DNA from 3 places in the Arthrobacter pasteuri genome. Region 2 is predicted to be linked to each of the others. Evidence: riboswitches for the same ligand, from Rfam matches in the RefSeq annotation. Region 2 holds a riboswitch; each other region holds the start of a gene.

Region 1 (3,954 bases), on a different contig from region 2:
AGGTGGTACGCCGGGGCCTGGCGCGCTGGGTGACCGGGCGGACCGTCGAGGACGTCGACGTCCTCGACGCGCGATCGCTTCGACGGCATGTCCACGGGGTCGAGGATTTCCGCGGCAACGTCACGGGCGCCCGCGTGACGGACGTCGTCCGCCGCGGGAAGTTCCTCTGGATGATCCTCGAGGATCCGGACGGCCCCTCCAGCGCTCCCTCCAGTGCTCCTTCCACCGCCCTCATGGCCCACCTCGGGATGAGTGGGCAGCTGCTCATCGAGGAGCCCGACGCGCCGCTGGAGAAGCACCTGAAGGTGCGGCTGAGACTGTCCGCCGCAACCGATGCGGACGGCACTCCGCTTCCGGCAGACCTGCGCTTCGTGGACCAACGGATCTTCGGCGGTATGTTCGTGACGGACCTCGAGCGGACGACCGATGGCCGGCCGGGCGGGCTCGGGGGCGGAAGCCTCCCGTTCATACCCCGGCAGGCCGCGCACATCGCCCGCGATCCCCTCGACCCCGCGTTCTCCACGGAGTCCTTTCACCGCCGGCTCCGGGAGCGGAGGACAAGCCTCAAGCGCGCACTCCTCGACCAGGGCCTCATCTCGGGCATCGGGAACATCTACGCCGACGAGGCCCTGTGGGCGGCGAGGATGCACTACGCGCGTCCCACCGACACCCTCCGCCGGCCGGACACCCTCCGCGTCGTCGAGGCGGTCACGACCGTGATGCGGCGGGCCCTAGAGGCCGGCGGCACCAGTTTCGACTCGCTGTACGTCAACGTCAACGGAGCGTCCGGCTACTTCGCGCGCGATCTGGAAGCCTACGGGCGTGCCGGGCAGCCCTGCCGCCGGTGCCTGTCGGAGGGCCGGACGACCCTCCTGCGACGGGAGGCCTTCATGAACCGGTCGTCCTTCCTCTGCCCCGTCTGCCAGCCAAGACCGCGCAACGCGCGATCCTAGCCGAGGCCCCGGAACCCCGTCGTCGTGCGGGGTTCGTGACCCAAACGTGACAAGACGCGTCCGACCGCGTACGGTTAAGCCCGCGCCCGGTCCACCACGGACGGGCGCCCATCCTCGCACTGCCTAACCCTGTCGATGAGGATGGACCGTTCGCTCAACACGTTCGACAGGGGCGGGGGAACCAATAGCGGACTCACCTGAGAGTCCTTGGGGTTAAGACGCGCGTAGACCAGCACCGGGGGCGGTGGTCTACGGGAAACGCGTCCGGATGTCCCATCCGAACCCGACAGCTAACTTCGTAGGCATTGGGAAAGGCAACAGCATGTCCAAGAAGAACACTTCCGCGCGCCACCGGGCAGTCCCCACGCGCACCAACCCCCTCGTCACCGCATCCCGCGCGGTCAGCGCCTCTGCTTCGGTGGCCGGCAAGCCCGCCGCCGTCGTCGTTGCCGCATCCGGCATCATGCTCGGTGCAGCGCTTCCGGCAAGCGCCGCCGGCGAGATCAGCGTCCAGTCCACCAGCACCCAGCCGGCAGCGGCGACCACCGCTGCGGCAGGTACCTACACCGTCCAGGCCGGGGACACCCTCGGCAGCATCGCAGCAGCCCACGGCGTGAGCCTCCAGGCCGTCTTCACGGCCAACGGCCTCGGGTACAGCTCGGTCATCTACCCCGGCCAGTCGATCTCCCTCGGCGGTTCCGCTGCACCCCAGCAGTACTCCGTCCAGTCCGCAGCCATCCTCGCGGCCCCCGCAGCCGCACCGGTCGCTGCTCCCGTAGCCGCTCCGGTCGCTGCTCCCGTAGCCGCTCCGGTCGCTGCTCCCGCAGCTGCTCCGGCAGGCAACTCGACGGGCCTCAGCACGCAGGCCGCAGCCTTCACGCCGGTAGCGACCAGCGGCATCACCGCGACCGCGATGCAGGGCCTCGGCTCGGCATACGTCTACGGCGGCACCTCCTTCGGCGCCTGGGACTGCTCCGGCTTCGTGCAGTGGGTCTACGCACAGAACGGCGTCAGCCTGCCGCGCACCACCTGGTCGCAGTTCGCGGCCCTGACGCCCACCAGCAACCCCCAGCCGGGCGACCTGGTGAGCCAGAACGGCGGCAGCCACGTCGGTATCTACCTCGGCAACGGCGAGATGATCAGCGCGCTCAACCCCTCGCAGGGAACGCTCGTGCACTCGGTCAACGCCATGTCGGTGGACGGCTACTACACGCGATAACCCTGCACCGGCCCTGCGCCGGTACCAGGACGATACGAAGGAAGGGCGGGATGCACAGCATCCCGCCCTTCCCTGTCTGTTCCGTCGGTCGGTTCCTGGTGCCGGGGTCAGCCGCGGTAGTGCGCCGCGAGCCGCTCGAGGCCCTCCTCGATGCTGACGGACGGCTGCCAGTCCAGCACCGCCCGCGTGTGCCGCTGGTCGAACCAGTGCGCCGTGGAGAGCTGTTCGGCCAGGAAGCGGGTCATGGGAGGCTCCTCCGCGCGTCCGAGTGCTAACCATGCCCGTTCGATGACCGCACCCGCGCCCCGGGCCAGTGGCCCCGGCACCGACCATGCGGGGGGACGGACGCCGCCGGAGCGGCAGATGCCGCCCAGCAACTCCGCGATGGGGCGCGGCTCGCCGTTCGTGACCACGAACGCCTGCCCCTGTGCAGCCTGCATGCGGTGGAGGCAGGCGACGATGGCCGACGCCGCGTTGTCCACGTAGGTGGTGTCGATGAGTGCGGTGCCGCCGTCGAGCAGCGGCAGGCGACCGTGCCGGGCCCGCTCGAGGACGCGTTCGACGAGCTGTGTGTCGCCCGGTCCCCACACGATGTGCGGCCGCACCGCCGCCACGCGGAACTCCGGCGTCGAGCGTGCGAGGGCGAGCAGCTCCGCCGCCGCCTTGGTCCGTGCATAGTGTCCGCGCGCGTACTCCGGGTCCGCGGGGCCGGCCGGAGCGCCCACCAGCGACGTCCCGTCGTGGGCGACGGACGGGGAGGAGACGTACACGACGTCGGTGGCGCCGGCCTCCTGCGCGGCGTCGAGCAGGAGCCGGGTCCCCTCCACGTTCGTGCAGTCGAACTCGGCCGGCGTCCCGGTGAAGGAGACCTTCGCGGCGAGATGGATGACGGCGTCGCAGCCCCGTACCGCAGCCGCGACCGCCCCGGCGTCCCCGATCGAGCCCAGGAGCTCCTCGACCCCGTCGATGCCGGACGGACGGCGCTGGAAGCACCGCACATCGGAACCGGCGGCCAGGAGGTGTTCCGCGACGGCCCGGCCCAGCATGCCGCTGGCCCCCGTCACGAGGACGGTCACAGGGATCCTGCCCGTCCGCCCGACAGGAAGCGGCCGCTCCACGCCGCGACGCGGGTCCGGTCGATCTTGGCATTGTGGCGGATGTCGACCGGGAGTGCGGGCACGGCGAGAACGGCCGCGAGGTCCACGCCGAGCTCCCGAGCAGCCACCCGGGCAGCTGCCGCGAGCCGGGGGTCTGCCAGACGGGGGCGCCGTCCTGCCGTCTCCGCCTCGAGGACCGCCACGACGGCCTGGGTGCCCGTGGGTCCGACGCCCACGACGGCGGCGAGGTGCACTCCGTCGAGTTCCTCCAGCGCCTGCTCGAGCCCGACCGGGGTCAGGACGCCTCCCGCCGCTGTCACGACATGGCCCAGCCGGCCCTCGACCCACAGGCGGCCTTCGGCATCGAAGTGGCCGACGTCCCCCGTTCGGTGCCACGGCGGGGTACGCGACGACTCCTGCTGCGTCCTCCACAGGCGGAAGTAGCGGTCCTTGACGTGCGGGGCGTCGACGAGGATCTCACCCGTCACCCCGGGGGCGGTCGTCGGTTCTCCCGTCGCCGCTCCCGTGCCGTCGAGGGGGCTGACCGCGGCGCGGGTGCCGGAGACAGGGCGGCCGACACAGACGCCGTTGCCGGCGCCTTCGAGCCCGGTCGCCGCCGCTGTGGTACCGGATCGGATCCCCGCCAGGTCGACGTCCGCGACGAGCAGCGACTCCGTCATGCCGT
Region 2 (3,954 bases):
CGAACTCGCCGAAGGAGAGGTGCTGCGCCTTCCGTTCGACGAGGCCGAACGCCGCCACGTCCCAGAACGCGGTCGACCCGCCGACGCCGAGGACCACCTCGTACCCCTCGGGGGCGCCGAAGAAGGTGCTGAGCCCCTCACGCACCCGCCCCACCAGGTTGCGGACGGGAGCCTGGCGGTGGGAGGTCCCCAGCAGCGACGGCCCGGCGGCCACCAGTGCGTCGATCTGCCCGCTTCGCACCTTCGACGGACCTGCGCCGAAACGCCCGTCCGCGGGCAGCAGGTGTTCGGGGATGCGGGGCAGGTCGCTCATGGTCGCTCCAGCTGTGTCGGTGGCGGGTATCGCCCTCATTCTGCCCCAGCGGCGGTCGGCCCTCCATTTGTGAACGCCGGAGCGGGACACCCCTGCGCCGGCCGGCGGCGGCTCCTGGCTGATTGCCGGGCGCGTCGCGCCATGGGTTAACCTTGGGAGGCGTGGGGCGGAGCTGGCTGTGCCGGCCGTGGCACCCCCACCGGCGTGAGGCATTCCAGCCGCGCGACCTCACCGCACCAAGGAGCTGAACCGCATGACGGACCTCATCGACACCACCGAGATGTACCTGCGGACCATCCTTGAGCTCGAGGAAGAGAACATCGTTGCCCTCCGCGCCCGCATCGCCGAGCGGCTTCGCCACTCGGGTCCGACCGTCTCCCAGACCATCGGCCGCATGGAACGCGACGGACTCGTGGTCGTCTCCGGCGACCGGCACCTCGAACTGACCGAACTGGGGCGCCGCAGGGCCACCGGGGTCATGAGGAAGCACCGCCTCGCGGAGCGGCTCCTGAGCGACGTCATCGGACTCGACTGGGCCTACGTCCACGACGAGGCCTGCCGCTGGGAGCACGTCATGAGCGAGCGCGTGGAGCGCCGGCTCTACGAACTCCTCGGAAAGCCCTCCGAATCTCCCTACGGCAACCCGATCCCGGGGCTCGAGGCCATCGGCGGCGTCCAGTCCGAGCTGTTCACCGACGGCGTCGTCACGCTGCTCTCCGCGATGGGCACGTACTCGCCCGAGAAGCAGGTCACGCTCGTGCGGCTGGCCGAGCCGATCCAGGTGGATCCGGAACTCCTCACGCAGCTCGACGAGGGCGGACTGCGCCCGGGCGCGCAGCTGAACCTCGAGTCCGTCGGAGGGTACGTCTCCGTGCGCGTGCCCGGCGTCGAGGGAGCGCTGGAACTACCTCCCGAGGTGGCGTCCCACGTGTTCGTATCCATCGCGGCGTAACCGCCGTCACCAATAACACACCATTCTGTGACCAGAATGTGACATAACCGGCATTCGTGTTGTACGGTTCATTTCGTGCCAAATTCGCTCTAGATCCGGCACCCTCCTGCAAATCGCCTAGCTCTGCCATTGCTCGAGGTCCGTCCGCACCATCGCATGGCAGAGGCGGGGGAACCAAGTTTCGGGTTTCTTTCGAGAAATCCTTGGGGTGAAGTCGCTGTTACCGCAGCGGCCGGGTGACTCCCATCCGAATCCGACAGCTCACCTCGCAGGCGTTGGGAGAGGTAATCCAACGTGTCCACCAGCTCTTTGCTGGGCCGCCACCGCGCGCCCCAGAACGCCAACCCGCTGACCGCTCTTTCCGCCGCAGTAGCGTCGAACGCAGGATCGGTCGGCCGCCAGGCCGCCGTCATCGCCGCGGCTTCCGGCCTCGTGCTGACCAGCGGAGTTGCAGCCAACGCCGCCGATCTCCAGCCGCAGCGCGACGTCGCATCCTCCAGCATCACCCTTCCCTCGGCCCGCCAGGCCGTCGTCGCGTCGTCCAAGACCGTCGTGTCCTTCAACAGGACCGCGGTGAAGGTCCACGCCAAGCCGGTCGTCGCCAAGAAGGCCCCGGTCGTCGAAGCCCCCGTCGCTCCGGCTCCCGTCGTCGAGGCTCCTGCTGCTGAGGCTCCCGCCGCTCCCGCTCCCGTCGTGAAGGCTCCCGCAGCTCCGGCTCCCGCCGTCCAGGCTGCCGCTGCCGTCCAGGCCGTCGCTGCTCCCGCGCCGGCTCCCGCAGCTGCCCCTGCACCTGCCCCCGCCCCTGCACCTGCTCCCGCACCCGCACCTGCTCCCGCACCCGCACCTGCTCCCGCCCCTGCGGTCTCCTCTGGTGTCGCCGCGACGATCGCCGCCGCTGCCAAGGGCCAGCTCGGCGTCATGCAGGACTGCACGCGCCTGGCCAGCAACTCCCTCGCCGCTGCCGGCATCAACTTCCACGGCTGGCCGGCAGGCTACCTCTCCCTGGGCCGCACCGTGAGCGCCGGCGAGGCCATCCCGGGCGACCTCATCTACTACGCCGACGGCGGCATGGGCGCAGCCCACATCGCTGTCTACATCGGTGGCGGCCAGGCCGTCCACGGTGGATTCAACGGCAACACCACGGTGATCGCACCGGCCGAGCTCGGCTCGGGTGGCGTGTACATCCGCGTCGGCGGCTGATCACCGCACGCACCAGGATCAGGGAACCGGCACGCTGTGCCGGTTTCCTGCGTTTAAGCGGTCGCAGGAGGAGCCCGGGTGCGGTACGTCAAGCCCGCCCGGCCGGGGTTCGCCGCAGGCGGGTCTCCGGCTTACCCTTGCAGTGTCAATCCGAAGCTCTTCTCCCGTACCCGGGATGGCAACCGGTTGCGGGGAACAGGTCAGCAATGAGGCCAACGCATGCGCACTCTTGTTCTGAATGCTGGGTATGAACCACTTGCGGTCATCACATTCCGCCGGGCGCTGGTGCTTGTGCTCACGGGGAAGGCGAGCGTCGTCGCCGAGGACGGCGAACCGGTCGTCGGCCCCACCGAGATCCTCGGGAGACCCTCGGTGATCCTCCTCAACCGCTACGTGAAGATCCCGTACCGCCACGACCTGACAGCCACGCGGCGGGGGGTGCTGCGTCGCGACAACCACCTGTGCGCCTATTGCGGCAAGACCGCCTCGACCATCGACCATGTCCTGCCGCGCTCCAGGGGCGGAGGGGACACCTGGGAGAACCTCGTGGCCTGCTGCCTGAAGTGCAACAACGCCAAGGGGGACAAGACCCTCGGCAGCCTCGGCTGGAAGCTGCGCATCGTGCCGATGCCTCCGCGGGGACCGCAGTGGCAGATCCGCGAGCTCGAGAAGCCGGCGCCGCAATGGAACGAGTTCCTCAGCGAGACCGCTGCGTGATCCTCGACGTACCGGAGTTCGACGCCGTGGTCCTCGCGGGTGGCAGGTCCTCCCGGCTCGGCGGCGTGCCGAAGGCCGGACTGGTCCTGGAGGGCACGACCCTGCTCCAGCGCACCTGCGCAGCCCTCGCCTGCGCCGGGCGCCTGACGGTCGTGGGGCCGGAGCCCGACGACGCCGGACGGCTTCCCCCTGCGGCAGTGTTCGTGCGGGAGGAACCCGCTTTCGCGGGACCGGCAGCGGCGGTCGTCGCCGGATTCCGGGCGGGACCAGGACGAAGGGCGCCGTGGTGCGCCGTCGTCGCCTGCGACATGCCCCGCATCGCCGTCCTTCTCGAGGTGCTGCTCCGGGAGGCTGCCGCGGGAGCACCGGAGTCCCTGGTCGCGGTCGACGACGGGCGTGAACAGCCGCTGGCCGCGCTGTACCGGAGCGCCGACCTCGCGGCCGCCATCGACGCCGTCCTCGCGCACGGACCTGCCGACAACCTGTCCATGCGCAGCCTCCTTGCTAGTGTGAAGACAAGACCAGTCCCGGTTGCGCCGGGCACAACGCACGACGTCGACACCTGGAACGATGCCCGAGCGCTGGGAATCGACGTCCCCTAGTAACGCCCGGAGGGCCCATGGACGATCGGAACAAGCTGCTGCACGACTGGACCGAGCAACTGCTCGCCGCCTTCGAGATCGACGGGACGGACGTGGACATCGACGCCGTCCTGGGCCTGGCGGGGAAGGCGGCGCACGGCGTCGTCCGCCCGGCGGCCCCCCTGACCACC
Region 3 (3,954 bases), on a different contig from region 2:
ACATCCAGGGGCAGTCCACGAAGGCCGTCGCACGCGTCCTCGGACTTCTCCCGCAGACGCCGGTCGCTCCGGACGGCATCAGCGTCGCGGACCTCGTCGGTCGGGGCCGGTACCCCCACCAGGGCTGGTTCCGCCAGTGGACCCCCGAGGACGACGACGCCGTGGCGAGCGCCCTCCAGGCCACCGACACGCTCGCCCTCGCCGACCGCACCGTGGACGAGCTGAGCGGCGGGCAGCGCCAGCGCGTGTGGATCGCCATGGCCCTCGCGCAGCAGACGGGGATCCTGCTGCTCGACGAGCCCACCACCTTCCTCGACGTCACGCACCAGATTGAGGTCCTCGACCTCATCACCGACCTCAACCGGCGCTCTGGCACCACCGTCGTCATGGTGCTGCACGATCTCAACCTGGCCGCGCGCTACGCCGACCACCTGATCGCCATGCGGGACGGCCGGATCGTGGCCGAGGGGCCGCCGGCCGCCGTCGTCACCCAGGAGACGGTGTCAGGCGTGTTCGACCTGGAGTGCCGGGTCGTCGAGGATCCCGTGTCCGGCACACCCATGGTGGTTCCCATTGGCAGGTACCACGGCCCGTCCCCCGTCCGCGCCCGGACGTCCCCCGCCGGCGAGCAGGCCCGGGGCTACCGACCCAATCCCCAGGACACCGTTCCCGCCCACGTGGAGGCAGCATCATGACCGAAGTGACCCAGCGCAGCGCCCGGCGGACCGCCGCCGACACCGAACCGATGGTGCTGGCGTTTGACGTCGTGGTCACGGCCGTGCAGGACCTCAGTCCCACCTTCCGACGTATCACCTTCGGCGGTGCGTGCCTCGAGGCGTTCGGGGTGGCCGGGGACAGCCTCGACCTCCGGATCAAGATCGTCATCCCGTCGGCCGGCCGGGAGTGCCCCGACCTTCCAGGTCTGATGGAGCGCGGGAACTGGTACCAGCTGTGGCTCGGCATGGAGGCGGAGGAGCGCGGGTTCATGCGCACCTACACCGTGCGCACCGCGCGCCGCCGGGGCCCGCGGACGGAGATCGACGTCGACTTCGTCCTGCACCTCGACGACGACGGCCGCGGCGGCCCGGCGGCGGAATGGGCAGCGGCGGCCCGGCCCGGCGACCGGGTCTGCATGATCGGTCCCAACGCATCGGCGGCGCAGTGCAGGACCGCGGGCGCCTACGGCGGGATCGAATGGAGCCCCGGCCTCGCCCAGCACGTCCTGCTCGCCGGTGATGAGACCGCCGTGCCGGCCATCAGCGCCATCCTGGAGGCACTTCCCAAGGACATCAGCGGCTCCGCGTTCCTGGAGGTGCCGGACGTGGAGGACATCCAGCCGATCGAGACACGGTCGGCGGTGACCATCACCTGGCTGACGCGGGCAGGGAAGCCGCACGGCGAGCTGCTGGAGGCAGCCGTCCGGGACGCGGTGCGCGTGCCGGGCTGGGTGTCGCTCTCGGCTCCGGCCGATGTCGGGGGCGGAGACGAACCCGAGGACGTGGACATCGACAGGACCATCCTCTGGGAGACCCCGCAGCTGCTCGATGCGGCCGTCGTGCAGTCGACGGTCAACCCCGGACGACTTTCCGGCACCCAGCCCTTCTACGCATGGATCGCCGGGGAGGCTGCCGTCGTGCGCGGGCTCCGGCGCTACCTGGTGCGGGACGTGGGCGTGGACCGGAAGCAGGTCGCCTTCATGGGCTACTGGCGCAAGGGGCGCGCGGAACTGGCCTGACGCAGCCGTTCCGAACCGCTTCCCGCACCCCTTAGGTGCCGGGCGACCTCTATCACATTTATCCCCAGAAGCGATAACGAAATTGTAACTTCGCGTGCTCTGACCTACTGTTTTAAGTAGTCAAAGCTGGATTACACATCCAGGTCCGTACGCCTAACCCTGTCAGCGGACCGCCTGAACACACTGTGACAGGGGTGGAGGACCCACGTTCCGGCGGCCTGAGCCGCCTCGGGGTGAAGCCCTTCCATGCTACTTCGGCCATTCCCGCGGCATTCCCGCGGTAGAGGGTCGCGCAGAGGGGCCGAGTCAACTCTTGCTCGAATCCGACAGCTAACTTCGCCGGCGTTCCAGAGAGGTAAGCACTTGATCCATACCGCCATGCCCGAACACCGTCGCGCGTCCGACGATCACGCCCCGCAGAGGGCCTCGCAGCCGACGCGCCGCGACCTCCGGCACGAAAGGGCCGACGGTACGACGCCGCTCGCACGACTGCGCGGAAACGCCGCCACGGCCGGCATCGTCCTCGCCTCGGCGGGACTGCTGCTCGGTGCCGTCGCGCCCTCGGCGACGACGGCCGCCCCTGCAGCAGGCGCCCAGGCCGTCACGGCTGCCGCCGAGGCGCCCGTGACCTTCACCCTCGAGGGAGCCGGCAGGGTCGTGGAGGGCGTCGCGCCGGGTATCGCGAGTGCCCGGGCCCTCTCCGCGTCACTCACTCCTGCACTCAGGGACCGCAAGGCCTTCGAGTCCCCGGTGGACAACCCGGTCGAGGCCTCCGCCTTCGGCTACCGCGTCAACCCGCTGAGTGGGGCTGCCGATGAGCTCCACGAGGGCCTGGACTATGCCGGCGCCTGCGGGACGCCGGTCAAGGCCGCGGATGCCGGCACCGTCGTCGACTCCGGCTGGCATGCCTACGGCGGGGGCCAGCGCATCGTGGTCGACCACGGCGGAGGGCTGGACACCACGTACAACCACCTGAGCGCCATCGACGTGCCGGCCGGCACCAAGGTGAAGCGCGGGGACGTCCTCGGGGCCGTCGGCAGCACGGGGAACTCCACCGGCTGCCACCTCCACTTCGAGGTGATGATCGACGACAAGAAGGTCGACCCGAAGCCCTGGCTGTAGCCCGGCCGGTCCTGGCCCGCCGGTGAACCGCCAGGTGGACTGCTAGGGCAGCGGCTCGCTGACGACGGCGGGGTCCTTGTACCCCAGCGGCATCCGCAGGCGCAGCGAATTCGGCTTCACCTCGAAGGCCATGTGCGTGGCCTTGCCGAGAGGATCGCCGTCGAGCTGCACCTCCAGCGGTTCGTGCAGGGTGACCTCGGCGGTGCGGCACTGGAAGTACTCCAGTGACGGGTCCTTGCCCTTGCCGCGGGTGAAGAGCTTCCCGGCGACGGCCAGCCAGCCGAGCTTCCCCCGGGGCGCCAGGGTCATGAGGTCCATCAGGCCGTCGTCGATCTTCGCACCCGGGAAGATCTCGAGGCCGCCCATGATCTTGCCGCAGTTGCCGCCCATCACGCTGCGCAGGCGGCGCTCGAAGGACCTGCCGCCGTCCACCGAGATGGTGGTGCGCGCCGGCCTGCCCGGGAGGTTGCGGATCCCGGCGTCGACGTAGGCCAGCCAGCCGACCTTGTCCTTCAGGTCGTCGCGCGTGTCCGACATGATGGCGGCGTCGTACCCGATGCCCGCCATGACCAGGAACACGTGCGCGTCCTGCGCGCGGTCCACCGTCACGTGCACGACGTCGATGGTGCGCTCGGTCCCGCGGAAGGCGGCCTCGACGGCGGCATCGGGATCGTCGACGGCGATATCGAGGTTGCGGGCGAGCAGGTTGCCGGTACCCAGCGGGACGAGGGCCATCATGGTGCCGGTCCCCGCGAGCTCCTCGGCCACGCAGCGCACCGTGCCGTCCCCGCCCGCCGCGATCACGAGGTCCACTCCGGCGTCGAGGGCCTCCCGCGCCTGGCCGTGCCCGGGGTCGTCCTCGGTGGTCTCGATGACCAGGGGCTCCTCCCAGCCGTCCTCGGCGGAGATGCGCTGGACAGCGCCCTGCACGTCGACGGTGGTGACCTTGGTGGGGTTGATGATGAGCGCGGCACGCCGGCCGCGCGATCCAATGCCCGGAACCGTGTCCTGGGCCGGTTTCGTCACGGTGTCGGTGACCGGGTCCGGAGTCGCTTCGGGAGATGCGTCGGGCATGATGTCCTTCGTGCGGGTGTCAA

What was found. A riboswitch is a leader RNA that binds a small molecule or an ion and turns the genes downstream of it on or off. The one in region 2 is predicted to bind cyclic di-AMP.
Region 1: another riboswitch for cyclic di-AMP. It lies ahead of ACX80H_RS02795 (NlpC/P60 family protein); the one in region 2 lies ahead of ACX80H_RS13025 (NlpC/P60 family protein).
Region 3: another riboswitch for cyclic di-AMP. It lies ahead of ACX80H_RS07785 (M23 family metallopeptidase); the one in region 2 lies ahead of ACX80H_RS13025 (NlpC/P60 family protein).

The regions. Positions count from the first base shown of each region.
Region 1 covers NZ_JBTNDO010000001.1:581,373-585,326, reverse strand. Annotated here, with positions in the region: gene mutM (bifunctional DNA-formamidopyrimidine glycosylase/DNA-(apurinic or apyrimidinic site) lyase) at 1-953, shown strand, start outside; cyclic di-AMP (ydaO/yuaA leader) riboswitch at 1,095-1,273, shown strand; gene ACX80H_RS02795 (NlpC/P60 family protein) at 1,276-2,172, shown strand; gene ACX80H_RS02790 (NAD-dependent epimerase/dehydratase family protein) at 2,280-3,248, opposite strand; gene ACX80H_RS02785 (alpha/beta fold hydrolase) at 3,245-3,954, opposite strand, start outside.
Region 2 covers NZ_JBTNDO010000002.1:415,983-419,936, reverse strand. Annotated here, with positions in the region: gene serC (phosphoserine transaminase) at 1-313, opposite strand, end outside; gene ACX80H_RS13030 (iron-dependent transcriptional repressor DtxR) at 567-1,265, shown strand; cyclic di-AMP (ydaO/yuaA leader) riboswitch at 1,377-1,554, shown strand; gene ACX80H_RS13025 (NlpC/P60 family protein) at 1,560-2,465, shown strand; gene ACX80H_RS13020 (HNH endonuclease) at 2,685-3,182, shown strand; gene mobA (molybdenum cofactor guanylyltransferase) at 3,179-3,784, shown strand; gene ACX80H_RS13010 (DUF6457 domain-containing protein) at 3,802-3,954, shown strand, end outside.
Region 3 covers NZ_JBTNDO010000001.1:1,656,297-1,660,250, reverse strand. Annotated here, with positions in the region: gene ACX80H_RS07795 (ABC transporter ATP-binding protein) at 1-695, shown strand, start outside; gene ACX80H_RS07790 (siderophore-interacting protein) at 692-1,735, shown strand; cyclic di-AMP (ydaO/yuaA leader) riboswitch at 1,897-2,095, shown strand; gene ACX80H_RS07785 (M23 family metallopeptidase) at 2,099-2,857, shown strand; gene ACX80H_RS07780 (diacylglycerol/lipid kinase family protein) at 2,900-3,931, opposite strand.